DNA from 3 places in the Lysinibacillus irui genome. Region 2 is predicted to be linked to each of the others. Evidence: riboswitches for the same ligand, from Rfam matches in the RefSeq annotation. Region 2 holds a riboswitch; each other region holds the start of a gene.
The links. Region 2 has a riboswitch for thiamine pyrophosphate ahead of OU989_RS11555 (ABC transporter substrate-binding protein). Riboswitches for the same ligand answer to the same signal wherever they lie in the genome.
Positions count from the first base shown of each region.

Region 1: it holds a riboswitch for thiamine pyrophosphate, as region 2 does, so the genes downstream of both, thiM (hydroxyethylthiazole kinase) here and OU989_RS11555 (ABC transporter substrate-binding protein) in region 2, are expected to answer to the same signal.
Region 3: it holds a riboswitch for thiamine pyrophosphate, as region 2 does, so the genes downstream of both, thiW (energy coupling factor transporter S component ThiW) here and OU989_RS11555 (ABC transporter substrate-binding protein) in region 2, are expected to answer to the same signal.

Region 1 is NZ_CP113527.1:3,270,833-3,275,521, forward strand. It holds gene mbcS (acyl-CoA synthetase MbcS) at 1-1,381, opposite strand, end outside; TPP riboswitch at 1,572-1,670, shown strand; gene thiM (hydroxyethylthiazole kinase) at 1,752-2,519, shown strand; gene thiD (bifunctional hydroxymethylpyrimidine kinase/phosphomethylpyrimidine kinase) at 2,507-3,331, shown strand; gene thiE (thiamine phosphate synthase) at 3,321-3,962, shown strand; gene OU989_RS16490 (alpha/beta-type small acid-soluble spore protein) at 4,034-4,252, opposite strand; gene thiI (tRNA uracil 4-sulfurtransferase ThiI) at 4,398-4,689, opposite strand, start outside.
Region 2 is NZ_CP113527.1:2,293,093-2,297,781, reverse strand. It holds gene parE (DNA topoisomerase IV subunit B) at 1-708, shown strand, start outside; gene parC (DNA topoisomerase IV subunit A) at 705-3,134, shown strand; TPP riboswitch at 3,263-3,373, shown strand; gene OU989_RS11555 (ABC transporter substrate-binding protein) at 3,531-4,526, shown strand; gene OU989_RS11550 (thiamine-binding protein) at 4,527-4,689, shown strand, end outside.
Region 3 is NZ_CP113527.1:782,120-786,808, reverse strand. It holds gene OU989_RS03690 (ABC transporter substrate-binding protein) at 1-647, shown strand, start outside; gene OU989_RS03685 (MFS transporter) at 989-2,185, shown strand; TPP riboswitch at 2,251-2,358, shown strand; gene thiW (energy coupling factor transporter S component ThiW) at 2,451-2,951, shown strand; gene OU989_RS03675 (VWA domain-containing protein) at 3,554-4,689, opposite strand, start outside.

The sequences.
Region 1 (4,689 bases), 980 kb from region 2:
CAATATTTCCCCGAACTTTATCTGGGCTCGCAATAACAGCCGCTTCTTTTACAGCTGGGTGCTTCATCAAAGCATCTTCTACCTCAAATGGCCCAATTGTGTAGCCAGAGGATATAATGACATCATCTCCACGACCCTCAAACCAAAAGTAACCATCTTGATCTTTATAAGCACGATCACCTGTAATATACCACTCTCCACGGAATTGTAAATTTGTTCGTTCCGGGTCATTTAAATATTTTTTAAACAGTGCGGGAGTGGTGCGATGAACAGCAATATCGCCAACTTCTCCAACAGCAACAGGGTTACCGAAATCGTCTATAATTTCAACCTTATTGCCAGGAGTTGGTTTTCCCATAGAACCAATTCTAGCTTCCATTCCAACCATTGTGCCAACAAGTAATGTGTTTTCCGTCTGACCGTAGCCATCTCGGACTTGCAAATCGAAAGTCTTCGAAAATACGTTAATGACCTCGCTATTCAAAGGCTCTCCTGCTGATACAGCTTGACGAAGTGCCGTTAAATCGAATTCATGTAAATGTTCTAGTGCTGCCATAAAACGATATTCTGTAGGTGTGCAACATAAAACATTTATTTTAAATTTTTCGAGTAACCTTAGATAGGTAGATGCATCAAATTTCCCCTTATATACAAATGCAGTAGCGCCACTCCCTAATGTTGCTAGAAACGGACTCCAAATCCATTTTTGCCAACCTGGTGCTGCTGTCGCCCAAACAATATCATCTTCTTGCACACCTAACCAGTGTGGTGCTGTTGTTCGTAAATGTGCATAGCCCCAGCTATGAGTATGTACAGCTGCTTTTGGGTTTCCTGTTGTACCACTTGTATAAGCTAAGAATGCAGTATCTGTACTTTTTGTTGGAGAAGAACTTATGTAAGTTGTAGGTTGAATGCGCATTTTTTCTAAAAGTGGTTGCCAAGGTTCATGGGCCTTCCCTATAACAAATTGTTGCATTCCTTGTAAATTGTTCACCTGATCAAATTGATCAATATAAGGCTCGTAAGCAACAATTCCTTTAGCATTTGCATGCTTGATGCGATATTCAATGTCTTTAGTTCTTAGCATTTCTGAGCTCGGAATAATGGTTAATCCAGCTTTCAATGCTGCAATATATACAATATATGCTTCCACTGAACGAGGTACCATCACTAAAATCACATCACCTTTTGATAAACCTTGCATCGTGAATACGTGTGCAGCTTGATTTGCCCTGTCAAGTAAATATGCATATGTAATAAATTGTACATCCTTATTTTCCTCGTAAATAATTAATGCATTTTTTGTTGTATCTTGAGCATATTTTTCAATTTCATCTGTTATGTTATACCATTCTGGTGCAACTAAATCTTGTCTCTTCATGGCAAATGCCCCCTTTTGCTATGACACATTATAAAACTCTTTTTTCAGCATTTTCAATGGTTTGCGCTTAATTTTGGAAAAGTCATGACAACTATCATACTCTGCTATATGGCATCGGTCACATTTTGTCGATTGGTAAACTTGCTATTGAATACAATTGAAAAGTATGGTACATTTTGGTCAACTAAAAGCAAGATTGCAGGGGGACTCGTCAAGAGTTGAGAAGGTAAAACCTGACCCTTTGAACCTGTTAGTTAATACTGACGTAGGGAGCAATAAACATCTATTGATGAAAGGCTCTTTTTCGTGCATTTTTACACAAAAAGAGCCTTTTTTGCATGCTTACGTCCATCCATAAAGGAGGACTACGATGATATTTCAAACAATCCGTCAACAGCAACCACTGATTCATTGTATTACAAATTATGTGGTAGCAAATTTCCAAGCAAATGGTTTATTAGCAATAGGCGCTTCCCCGGTTATGGCTGATGATAGCCATGAGGTAGAGGAAATGGTAGCACTCGCTCAAGCCTTGTTAATTAACATCGGTACACTCAATGATCGAACTAAAGAATCAATGTTGTTAGCAGGCAAAATGGCCAATAAACTTGGAATTCCAGTCATTTTAGATCCTGTCGGTGCTGGTGCCACTACTTATCGAAAAGAAACGGTACGATACTTGCTTGAGGAAGTACATTTTTCGGTCATTCGTTGTAATGTTGGGGAACTAGCAGCAATAGCCAATGTTGACTGGCAACAAAAAGGTGTCGATAGTGGGAATGGCTCCATTGCTTTAGAAGAAGAGGCGATTTTATTAGCCCAACATTATCAATGCATTGTTATCATAACAGGAGAACGAGATTTTATAACAGATGGTGTGGATAGCCAATGGATAAATGGCGGGAATATGCAAATGACCGAGGTAACAGGGACAGGCTGTTTACTTAGTGCTATTTGCGGTGCCGCCTATATTGCAGGCCATAATCCATACAGACAATTAGCGGACACATTAACTTACTATAAAAAAGCTGCGGTACTGGCGTCAGCGTTTACATCAGATATTGGTGATTTCCAAATAGCTTTACTAAATGCTCTTTATCGCATATCGAAGGATGGTGAAGCTTCATGCATATTGTAACGACGATTGCAGGCTCAGATAGTGGTGGCGGTGCAGGCATACAGGCTGATTTAAAAACATTTCAGGAATTAGGGGTGTTTGGTACTTCAGTAATTACAGCTTTGACAGCACAAAATACAATGGGTGTGTCAGGAGTTTTCCCTATTGATCACTCCTTTGTTGAAAAACAATTTCAAGCTTTAATCGAAGATTTTTCAATTGCTGCAATTAAAACAGGGATGCTTTATTCCTCTGATATTATTAAAGCTATCGCACATATGATTCATAATCAAAACATCCCACTAATTGTTGATCCAGTAATGATTGCAAAGGGTGGAGAAAGCTTATTACTGCAAGAAGCTATTGAAGCAATGCGCTCTTCTCTACTACCACTTGCTACGATCGTTACCCCCAATATCCCTGAAGCAGAGGCTCTGACAGGGAGAAAAATACATGATGTTTCAGATATACGTGAAGTAGCTCAAGGTTTTTTTCAATTAGGTGTACATTGCGTCATTCTTAAAGGTGGCCATTTAGCAGATCCAAATTTTGCTATTGATTATGTATTTTTTCAAAACGGTAAATCTTTTTCTATGCAAACTCCACGTATTCAAACGTCCAATACCCATGGCACAGGTTGCACATTTTCAGCAGCAATCACTGCTTTTCTTGGTCAAGGTTTTGCGATGGATAAGGCAATTATCGAAGCTAAAAAATTTATTCAATTAGCAATTTTACATGATTTATCTATTGGTCATGGTTATGGACCAACAAATCATTTTGCTTATCAACTGCATAAGGATTCCTGTGAGGTGTTGATTTATGAAACGTGAGGATTTACAACTTTATTTTATTATGGGCACAAGCAATGTTAGTCATCAGAATCCCCTTCATGTACTAGAGAGAGCGTTGCAAGCTGGAATTACCATGTTTCAATTTCGAGAAAAAGGTTCCCATGCATTAACTGGATTTGCCTATGAACAATTTGCACGTCAATGTCAAAAACTATGTCAACAATATAACGTTCCTTTTATTGTCAATGATGATGTCGAACTTGCATTACGACTTGGTGCGGACGGTGTTCATATCGGACAAGATGATTTACATGTTAGCATAGCACGTAAAAAAATTGGTAATATGATTCTTGGTGTTTCTGTGCATTCCCAGGACGAACTAGAAACAGCCATTATCCATCAAGCAGATTATGTAGGTATTGGTCCGATTTTTGCAACAACTTCAAAACGGGATGCACAATCACCATGTGGTACAAATTTTTTGCAGCAAGCTCACAATTTCTATCCTGAATTACCAATTGTAGCGATTGGTGGAATTAACCCTACCAATGCATACGCCGTATTTCAAGCTGGGGCAGATGGTATTGCTGTTATTTCAGCTATCTGTGAAAGTATAGATATTAAGCATACAGTAAATACGTTAAGGTCTGTGACACGCATAAATGGTTGATTTTTAAACAAACTAAAACCAGTGCCTTTTTACGGTCACTGGTTTTAAGTTTATAAATGCTTAGTCAGCATTTATTGGTTGTTGTTTGGCATACCTTTTAATTGAGATTCTGCCATTTGTACAAGACGTTTAGTGATTTCACCACCAACGGAACCGTTGGCACGAGCTGAAGCTTCAGCTCCTAATTGAACACCAAATTCTTGTGCAATTTCGTATTTCATTTGATCAAGTGCTTGTTGTGCACCAGGCACTGCAAGCTGGTTTGAACTGCGGTTGTTGTTTGAAGCCATGTCTCTCACCTCCTTGTGAATATAGAATGTGCGATATTAGATTTTTAATACAAAAATTTTAGAGGTAAATTGTACCTCTAATGGCATAGATAAAATAACATAAAAAAGCCGTCTCAAAATTGACTTTGAAACGGCTGTAGATACCTTATAATAGATCTGCAAACTTATCTTGTTGCTGTTCTTCTTTTTTAGGGAAAATGTAGACCTCTCGATTTTTTACTGCTCGCTCGATGAGTTCATCAAAATCAGAGAAGCTTTCATAATGCTCTACCTTTTCAAGCTTTGGCTTTGTTTTTGGGCTGGCAGGTGTAAATATTGTACAGCAGTCTTCAAATGGCTGAATAGATGTTTCATATGTGCCAATTTTTTCTGCAATATCGATAATTTCTAATTTATCTGTTGAAATCAATGGTCGTAAAATAGGCGTATTCGTTACA
Region 2 (4,689 bases):
AAAAATGAATTATACTTAGTCGAAGGTGATTCTGCTGGGGGCTCTGCGAAACAAGGGCGCGACCGTACATTCCAAGCGATTCTGCCACTGCGCGGGAAAGTCATTAACACGGAAAAAGCCAAGCTACAGGATATTATGAAAAATGAAGAAATCTCAACGATTATCCATGCGATTGGCGCAGGTGTTGGTACAGACTTTGCTGTAGAAGATTCCGCTTATAATAAAGTAGTAATCATGACCGATGCTGATACGGACGGAGCTCATATTCAAGTATTGCTATTAACGTTCTTCTATCGATATATGCGCCCACTTATTGAAGCAGGAAAAGTATATATCGCGCTACCACCACTTTATAAAGTTTCTAAGGGTACTGGAAAAAAAGAAGTCATTGAATATGCTTGGACAGAAAGCGATCTACAAAAGGCCATCAAAAAAGTTGGAAAGGGTTACATATTACAGCGTTATAAAGGTCTTGGAGAGATGAATGCAGACCAGCTTTGGGATACAACGATGAACCCTGAGACACGGACATTAATTCGTGTCACAATCGAGGATGGTGCACGTGCAGAGAGACGTGTCACGACGTTAATGGGTGATAAGGTAGAACCCCGTCGTAAATGGATCGAAGCCAATGTAGACTTCGGTATGGAGGATGATGCCAATATTTTAGAGAATGAATTCATCCAACAAGAGGAGGACCAAGCATGAGTAGTACGGAAAAGTTTCAAGATTTACCTTTAGAAGAAGTAATGGGTGACCGCTTTGGTCGCTATAGTAAATATATTATTCAAGACCGCGCGTTGCCTGATGCACGTGACGGTCTTAAACCAGTACAGCGCCGTATTTTATATGCGATGTTTACAGAAGGAAATACCCATGATAAGCCGTTCCGAAAATCTGCGAAAACAGTCGGTAATGTAATCGGTAATTACCATCCACACGGAGATAGCTCTGTCTATGAAGCGATGGTGCGTATGAGTCAGGACTGGAAAGCACGTCATATGCTTATTGAGATGCATGGGAACAATGGTTCGGTCGATGGAGATCCACCAGCTGCCATGCGTTATACGGAGGCACGATTATCTGCGATTGCTGGTGAAATGCTACGAGATATCGGCAAGAAAACGGTTGAGTTTGTACCGAACTTTGATGACCAGGATATGGAGCCAACTGTTTTACCAGCACGTTTCCCTAACTTACTAGTGAATGGATCTACAGGGATTTCGGCGGGGTATGCGACAGATATTCCGCCACATGCTTTAGATGAAGTGTTAGATGCCGTATTAATGCGCTTAGATAAGCCTACTGCGACAGTGGATGAATTAATGACGGTCATTAAAGGGCCAGATTTCCCGACAGGTGGTATTATCCAAGGCGTTGACGGCATTAAAAAAGCATATGAAACGGGTCGCGGTAAAATTATTGTCCGTGCACAAGCGGTTGTGGAGCCTATTAAGGGTGGTAAAGAGCAAATTGTTATCACAGAATTACCATACGATGTCAATAAGGCGAATCTTGTGAAAAAAATTGATGAGCAACGCGTAGATAAACGTCTTGAGGGGATTGCGGAAATTCGTGATGAATCTGATAGAACTGGCTTACGTGTTGTCATTGAACTGAAAAAGGATGTACCAGGACAAGGAATTCTTCAATACCTATTTAAAACAACGGATTTACAGGTAGCATATAATTTTAATATGATTGCCATTCATAATCGTCGTCCAACAATGATGACCTTACCATTATTATTGGATGCCTATATTGCCCATCAAAAAGAAGTAGTCACGAACCGTTCCATTTACGATTTACAAAAGGCGAAGGATCGTTCCCATATCGTGGATGGGTTAATTAAAGCCCTTTCCATTTTAGATGAAGTGATTGCAACAATCCGTTCTTCTAATGATAAAAAGGATGCCAAGCTTAATTTACAGGCGAAGTTTGATTTTACAGAGGTACAGGCAGAGGCGATTGTCAGCTTGCAATTATACCGTTTAACCAATACAGACATTACAGAGCTTCGACAAGAACAGGACGAGCTAAATAGGTTGATTGCTAAGCTAGAGGGGATTTTACAAAGTGAGGCAAAGCTTGTACGTGTCATTAAACAAGAATTGCTTGATATTAAGAAACGCTTTACAGAGCCTCGTCGCTCAAGAATTGAGCAAGAAATTGAAGAGATTAAAATTACCTTAGATGTTCTTGTACCAAGTGAAGAGGTTGTCGTAACCGTAACGAAGGATGGCTATATTAAACGTACTTCGACACGTTCACATGCCGCCTCAAATGGTCAGGATTTTGCGATGAAGGATTCGGATTACTTATTGTATGAAGCAACCTTAAATACACAGCACCATTTACTCCTATTTACAAATCGAGGCAATTATATTTATCAGCCTGTTCATGAGCTGCCAGATATTCGCTGGAAGGATCTTGGTCAGCATATTTCAAGTATCGTGCCAACGGGTGAAGATGAGTCAATTATCGCTGTATATGGCTTTGAAACATTTGATCAACCAAATACGTACATCTTCACTGCGACAAAGGATGGTCAAATTAAACGCTCTCCACTTGCCGATTACGCGGTGACACGTTATTCAAAACCAATTAAAACGATGAATGTGAAGGCTGGCGATGCCATGATCTATGCAGCGTTTGTGACGGATGACGTGGAATTGATGTTAACAACAGATACGGCTTATTCAATTCGTTTCCCAATGGAGGAATTACCAGTAACAGGTGTAAAAACAGGCGGAGTAAAGGGCATTACGCTAAAAGATGGGGAAGCCTTAGTCGGTGTGAATGTGCTACAACCTGATCAAACGCAATATGTTGTCATTGTGACACAGCGTGGGGCTGTTAAGAAAATGAATGTCGCAGAGGTTGAAGTAGCCAGTCGTGCAAAACGTGGTCTAAAAGTATTAACAGAATTAAAAGCAAATCCGCACCGCATTGTGGCCGTTATTCAAGCAACAGATGAGGAGCAAATTGTTATTGAAACAGAAAAAGGTGTGCAAGAGGTGTTAGATGTCCAAGCATTGACTCGTGCTGATCGCCATTCCAATGGATCGTTTAAAGTGGATATCGCAACAGATGGGGCTATTTCCCATGTTCTAACGACCCAAAAGGAACAATAACCAAGCTTTTTTAACGCCCAGTCTCTTTTGTGAGCTGGGCTTTTTTTGGTGTAAAACGGTTAAACCAAATTAGTACCTTGTCTTTTAAGAGTAACTATGGGTATAATAATCAACGAAAAGTTCATAGCGAAAGAATGTAGGGGGGCTAGTAGTTGCTAGCTGAGATTGTGTCCGATAGACGCTGACCCTTTGAACCTGATTTGGCTCGTACCAGCGTAGGGAACATCTATTCAAAAAAGCAAAGTTTTGAAGATTGATTGCAATTTACGTCTGGGAGGAATCCTAGGCGTTTTTTTATATTTTCAAACACCTCTTGCCCATCGTATTTACGCTTTCTTTCTGGTGACACGCATTCCTTTATGAACACTTTCATATTACAAACTGGGAGGACCTAGCATGAAAAAATGGTTATTTATTCTATTGGCTGCACTTGTAACATTAGTGGGCTGTAGTGACAAGGAGGACAAGCAGGCAACTGATAAGCTAAAAAAGGTGTCAGTAGTACTGGATTGGACTCCGAATACAAATCATACAGGGCTGTATGTCGCGAAAAAGCTTGGTTATTTTGAGGAACAAGGCTTAGATGTTGATATTATGATGCCAGGGGAAGCGGGAGCAGATCAGCTTGTAGCTTCTGGTAAGGCAGAATTTGGGGTAAGCTATCAGGAAGGCATCACACAGGCACGTGTCCAGGATGTACCACTTGTTTCGATTGCCGCCATCATTCAGCATAATACATCGGGCTTTGCTTCGATTGCTTCTAAAGGGATTACCTCACCAAAGGATTTCGAAGGTAAAACTTATGGCGGTTGGGGAGCCCCACTAGAGCAAGCGGTACTCCAATCGTTAATGCAAACAGAAAATGCCGATATTAATCAATTAGATATTGTCAATGCAGGTGATTTAGATTTCTTCACGATGATGGAAAAAGATATTGATTTTGCGTGGATTTATTATGCATGGACAGGTATTGAGGCAGAGCTTCGTGGGGAAAAGATTAATATGTTGTATTTAACGGATTATAGTGATCAGTTGGATTATTATACGCCTGTTTTGGCTACTAATGAAAAAATGATAAAGGACAATCCTGATGTTGTAAAAGCCTTTGTTGCAGCTGCTTCTAAAGGTTATGAATACGCAATCGAGCATCCGAGTGAGGCTGCAGATATTTTACTAGAAGCGGCACCTGACTTAGATAAAGAATTAGTGCATAAAAGTCAAGAATGGTTAGCTGATAAATATCAGGACGATGCGAAGCAATGGGGAGAGCAAAAGCTTTCTGTATGGGAAAACTATGCTAATTGGATGTCTAGCAACAAGGTATTAGAGGGCGAGTTTGATGCAAAGCAAGCCTTTACGAATGATTTCTTACCTAAAAAGGAGGCCAAATAAATGGCAAATTCATTAATCAGTGTCCAAATTATCCCGAAAACAGAGAAATATGAGGATGTCATTCCTTATGTGGATGCAGCCATTGCTGTGATTGATGCATCTGGTGTGAAATATGAAGTACATCCGCTAGAAACGACGATGGAAGGTGAGCTGTCAACATTGC
Region 3 (4,689 bases), 1.5 Mb from region 2:
TTGTTTATAATCCGAGTCTTGTTGGTAATTTAGATTTCTCTTCTTGGGAAGATTTATGGGATCCTTCATTAAAGCGTAAAGTCTTTTTAGTAGACGGTGCTCGTGAAGTCATTGGAATGGGCTTAAACAGTCTAGGCTATTCACTGAACTCATTAGATAATCACGAACTACGTGAAGCGACTGATAAGTTAATCACACTAGCACCCAATGTAAAAGCCATTATTGGTGATGAAATTACACCATTAATGATCAATAATGAGGCATCTGTAGCCCTCACTTGGTCTGGGCAAGCAGCCGATATGATGTATGAAAATGAGGAACTAGATTTTGCTGTACCTGACGAAGGTTCGAATTTATGGTTCGATAATATGGTTATTCCCAAAACATCGAAAAATATCGATGGTGCCCATGCCTTTATCAATTTTATGCTAAGTGCTGAATCTGGTGCTCAAAATGCCGATTATGTGGGCTATTCTACGCCTAATATTGCAGCGATGGACTTAATGGACGAAGAAGTTGTTTCTGATGAACGCTATTACCCTTCAGAGGAACAACGAGAAACATTAGAGGTCTATAAAAACTTAGGGCCAGACTATTTAGGAAAATATAATGAATTGTTTTTAGAATTTAAAATGAGTATACGATAATTTAAACTAGCGAATTGGTTCACACACCAATTCGCTAGTTTTTATCTGCATGCATATTCATTATAGTTAAAAAACAATTCAGTTCTTTCTGTCACAGAAACTTTAGTATATGACCACATTTTCACATACCCCTTCTATCATGCAATTGTCAAATGAATAATTTATTATTTAAAACTTAGAAATATAGCATCACATGTCATCTTAAATAACCTAAGAAGAAAACTTTTGTGGAAAACCATTCTAAATATCGAACCACTTCAATAATCTTAACTAATAGCCAAGCGATAATTCTTTATGATAGACTGTACTATATTTGATTACAAAAAAAGGGGGTTTATTCGATGACCCAGCAGAAGTCCAATAAGGCGGCTTTGTATATTTTAATGTTTAACATGTTTATCGCAATGGGGAGTATTGGGATTATTATTCCTGTCATGCCTGAGTACTTAAAAATATTCGGTGCAGCAGGACAAATTCTAGGTATGCTTATTGCAACGTTCGCCTTAGCTCAATTCGTATTTTCTCCAATTGCTGGGAATCTTTCGGATCAGTATGGTCGAAAAAATTTAATTATTTTCGGTCTTATCGTGACAGGTCTTGCACAAATCGGCTTTGGCCTTGCTACAGACGTATGGATGCTCTTTCTAGCACGCTTTTTAGGTGGTCTTGGTTCTGCATTTGTTGCACCTCCTATTATGGCTTTTGTAGCCGACGTCACAACCTATGAAGAACGTGGGAAAGGAATGGGTATGTTAGGTGCTGCTATGTCTCTTGGTTTTATGATAGGACCTGGTATTGGTGGCTTTTTGGCAAAGGTAAGCTTACACTTCCCATTTTTCACAGCTGGAGCTGCTGCCATTGTAGCATCTATTTTATCTTACTTTTTATTACCTTCTACCAAACCAAACACTGCTCAGCAGAAACAAAAGCAAGACAATCTGGCGAAGCAAATGGCTCGTTCCATACATATGCCTTATTTTGTTATGCTCATAATTATGCTCGTGTTCTCGTTCGGCATTGCTAATTTCCAAACGACTTTGTCCTTATTCGTGACAGAAAAGTTTAATTACACACCCGTAGATATCGCGATTATTTTAGTTGTCGGTGGTGCTTTTGGGGTCGTTGTACAAATGTTTATTATTACACCACTATTTAATCGTTTTGGTGAAATGAAAGTCGTATTAGTCAATTTATTTATTGCATCCGTTGCTATTTTCTTAATATTATTCGTTTCTGGCTTTGCCCTTATATTAGTTGTAGCAACTATTTTCTCTACAGCAACAACACTAATTCGACCAGCTGTTAATACGCTAATCTCAAAGCTTGCAGAGAAAGAACAGGGATTTGCTGCAGGCTTGAATAATGCTTATATGAGTCTTGGTAATATGATTGGACCAGCATTAGCAGGTCTATTATTCGACTGGAATATGAACAGCCCGTATATTTTTGGCTCCATCATATTATTAGCATGTTTCTTCCTTGCTCTTATCTGGACATTGAAAAAAGCACCTCATTTAATGCATCCAGATACAAAGTAGTCTGAAAAATCATTGACTATTTTTAGCAGTATGTTACATTAATGTTGGTAAACTAATTAAATAAAATTAACCACTAGGGGAGTCTTTAAAAGGCTGAGACGTATATGTTTAGATACGGACCCTTTGAACCTGATCTAGTTCATACTAGCGGAGGGAAGTGGCGCTACTTGCTATTATCATTGTATACGCGAGGCCGCTTCCTATTGTTTTTAGGTAGCGGCCTTTTTATTTCCCTAGTGAAACTTTATCAAAAGGAGTGAACTTGATGTCAATTCGTAAATTAACGGTCATGGCTTTATTAGTAGCTATTGCCGTAGCAGGCTCTACCTTTGTCTCCATCCCGACAGGAATTGCACGTGCCTTTCCCATCCAGCATGCAATTAACGTGGTAGGTGCAATTCTATTAGGACCAGTTCCTACAGTCCTAATTGCCTTTGTTACTGCCATCATTCGAATCCTTACAGGGACAGGATCATTATTAGCGATCCCTGGCAGTGTTATTGGCGCATTATGTGCTGCCCTCGCTTATAAATACAGCAGTAAAATGTGGTTAGCTGGCATTGGCGAAATCATTGGAACAGGAATTCTTGCTTCACTGATCGCTGTACCTTATGCAAAGTTACTAATGGGGACCTCCGTAGCTGCCTTATTCTTCATGCCAGCCTTTTTAACATCCAGTACTATAGGTGCTCTTTTAGGCGTAGTGATTGCTAACAGTTTGCGGAAGACCGTCCTAGTAAAGAGCTTTAATTCTTCACTTTATTGAGTGAACGGGTTCTGTGTTTTTATATAGTATTAGATGGAGAAATTCCATTATATCTGATGATAACTTTGTTTGTTCTTTTAGAGCGGGGACATTTGCTTTTGGAGCGGATACCTGTCTCTTTGGAGCGCTTTCCCTACTTTATGAGCGGATACACCACTTTTTGGAGCGCTTTCCTTTACTTTTGGAGCGGATACACCACCCCTTAGAGCGCTTTCCCTTACTTTTCGAGCGGATACACCACTCCTTGGAGCGCTTCTCCTTACTTTCGAGCGGAGACCTGTCTCCTTGGAGCGCTTTCCCTTACTTTTCGAGCGGATACACCACTCCTTGGAGCGCTTTCCCTTACTTTTGGAGCGGATACTACACCCCTTGGAGCGCTTTCCCTTACTTTTGGAGCGGATACTACACCCCTTGGAGCGCTTTCCCCCACTTTTCGAGCGAGGATCCCCCTTCTTGGAGCGTTTTCCTCAACTCTATAAGCAGTTACACTTCTTTGCAGTGCACTCACCCTCACCGCTCAATCGAGGACTACTTTTTCATTCACCTCAAAGAATATAAAAAAGCAGTACAAAACTGTTTCGTTTTGTACTGCTTCTACTATATTACGATCTTTTTTTCATACCCTTTAATAATTGGGCAACATTGGTGTCTTCTGCCTGTACAGGTTTTTCCTCAACGAGCTGTTCTTTTTTCTTCGGTTTTGTGAGGAAGCTCCAGCCAAAACGCCTTATTGTAATATCAATAAAGAATAGTAGCATGCCTGCTAGGAGAAGCCATGAGGCAATGTTTTGACGGTCCGCTCCTTTTTTTGCAAAGTCACGGAAAACTTCTTGTGGTTCCTTTAAGACAGATCCACCAGTTTGTTTGGTTAATTCTTCTACTAAATGTTCATTTACAGGAAGTAGTTCATATTCAGCACTATAAGGAACGCTTAGTCCTGCTTGATATATGGCCTGCTTTTCATCAGCTATACGGAAGAAAATTAATCCTGGTTCAGCCTGTACAGTAGCTCGAACTTGAGAGGTCGAAATGGTTTCAAGTTGTGTTTCTAGCTCTTCACCTGCTTCATTAACTGCTACAATATCTAAAAATGCTGCTTCATTTGTAGGATCTGTAATCATAAAGGAACCATCTGTTTCCAATCTCACATCGTAGGCAACATCATTATAACTAGGAAGCATTTGTGAAATAAGTGTTTGCCAAAATGTCCCCCAATCCTGCCATCTTGCCCAATCTCCTGTCCATTTTCCGGTAGAATCGGATGTAAAGGCGAATGTTTTACCTAGACCGTATTGCCACTGTGCTAACACAGGATCTTCCTTCTTACTTTCTGCAATGACGGTAGCTCCTTGTTTAGCTGTTGTCCCAATATATGCATTCATTTGAGGGACACCATTAGCAAACAGTGTATTCCAACCTGCCGCATTATAGATTGCTGGATAAAATGGGTTATCCTCAATATAGGTACGGGAAATCATAGCTGTTTCACGAGATAAAATAGAAGGAATGGTTTGCTCATCAATAACATCGTAGAAACGACCACTGCCCATGTCACTTAGCGCTTCTAGTAAGTTTGCGTCGGCATCTTGACCAATCGCAACAGTCGATAATGTGATACCGTTCTCTTTCCCATCAGCAATTAAATCTTCATAATTCCCTGACTGTGATTGCCCATCTGTTAAGAGAATAATATGCTTACGTTGCAGCTTTAGATCTGCAAGATTTTCATAGGCTTTTG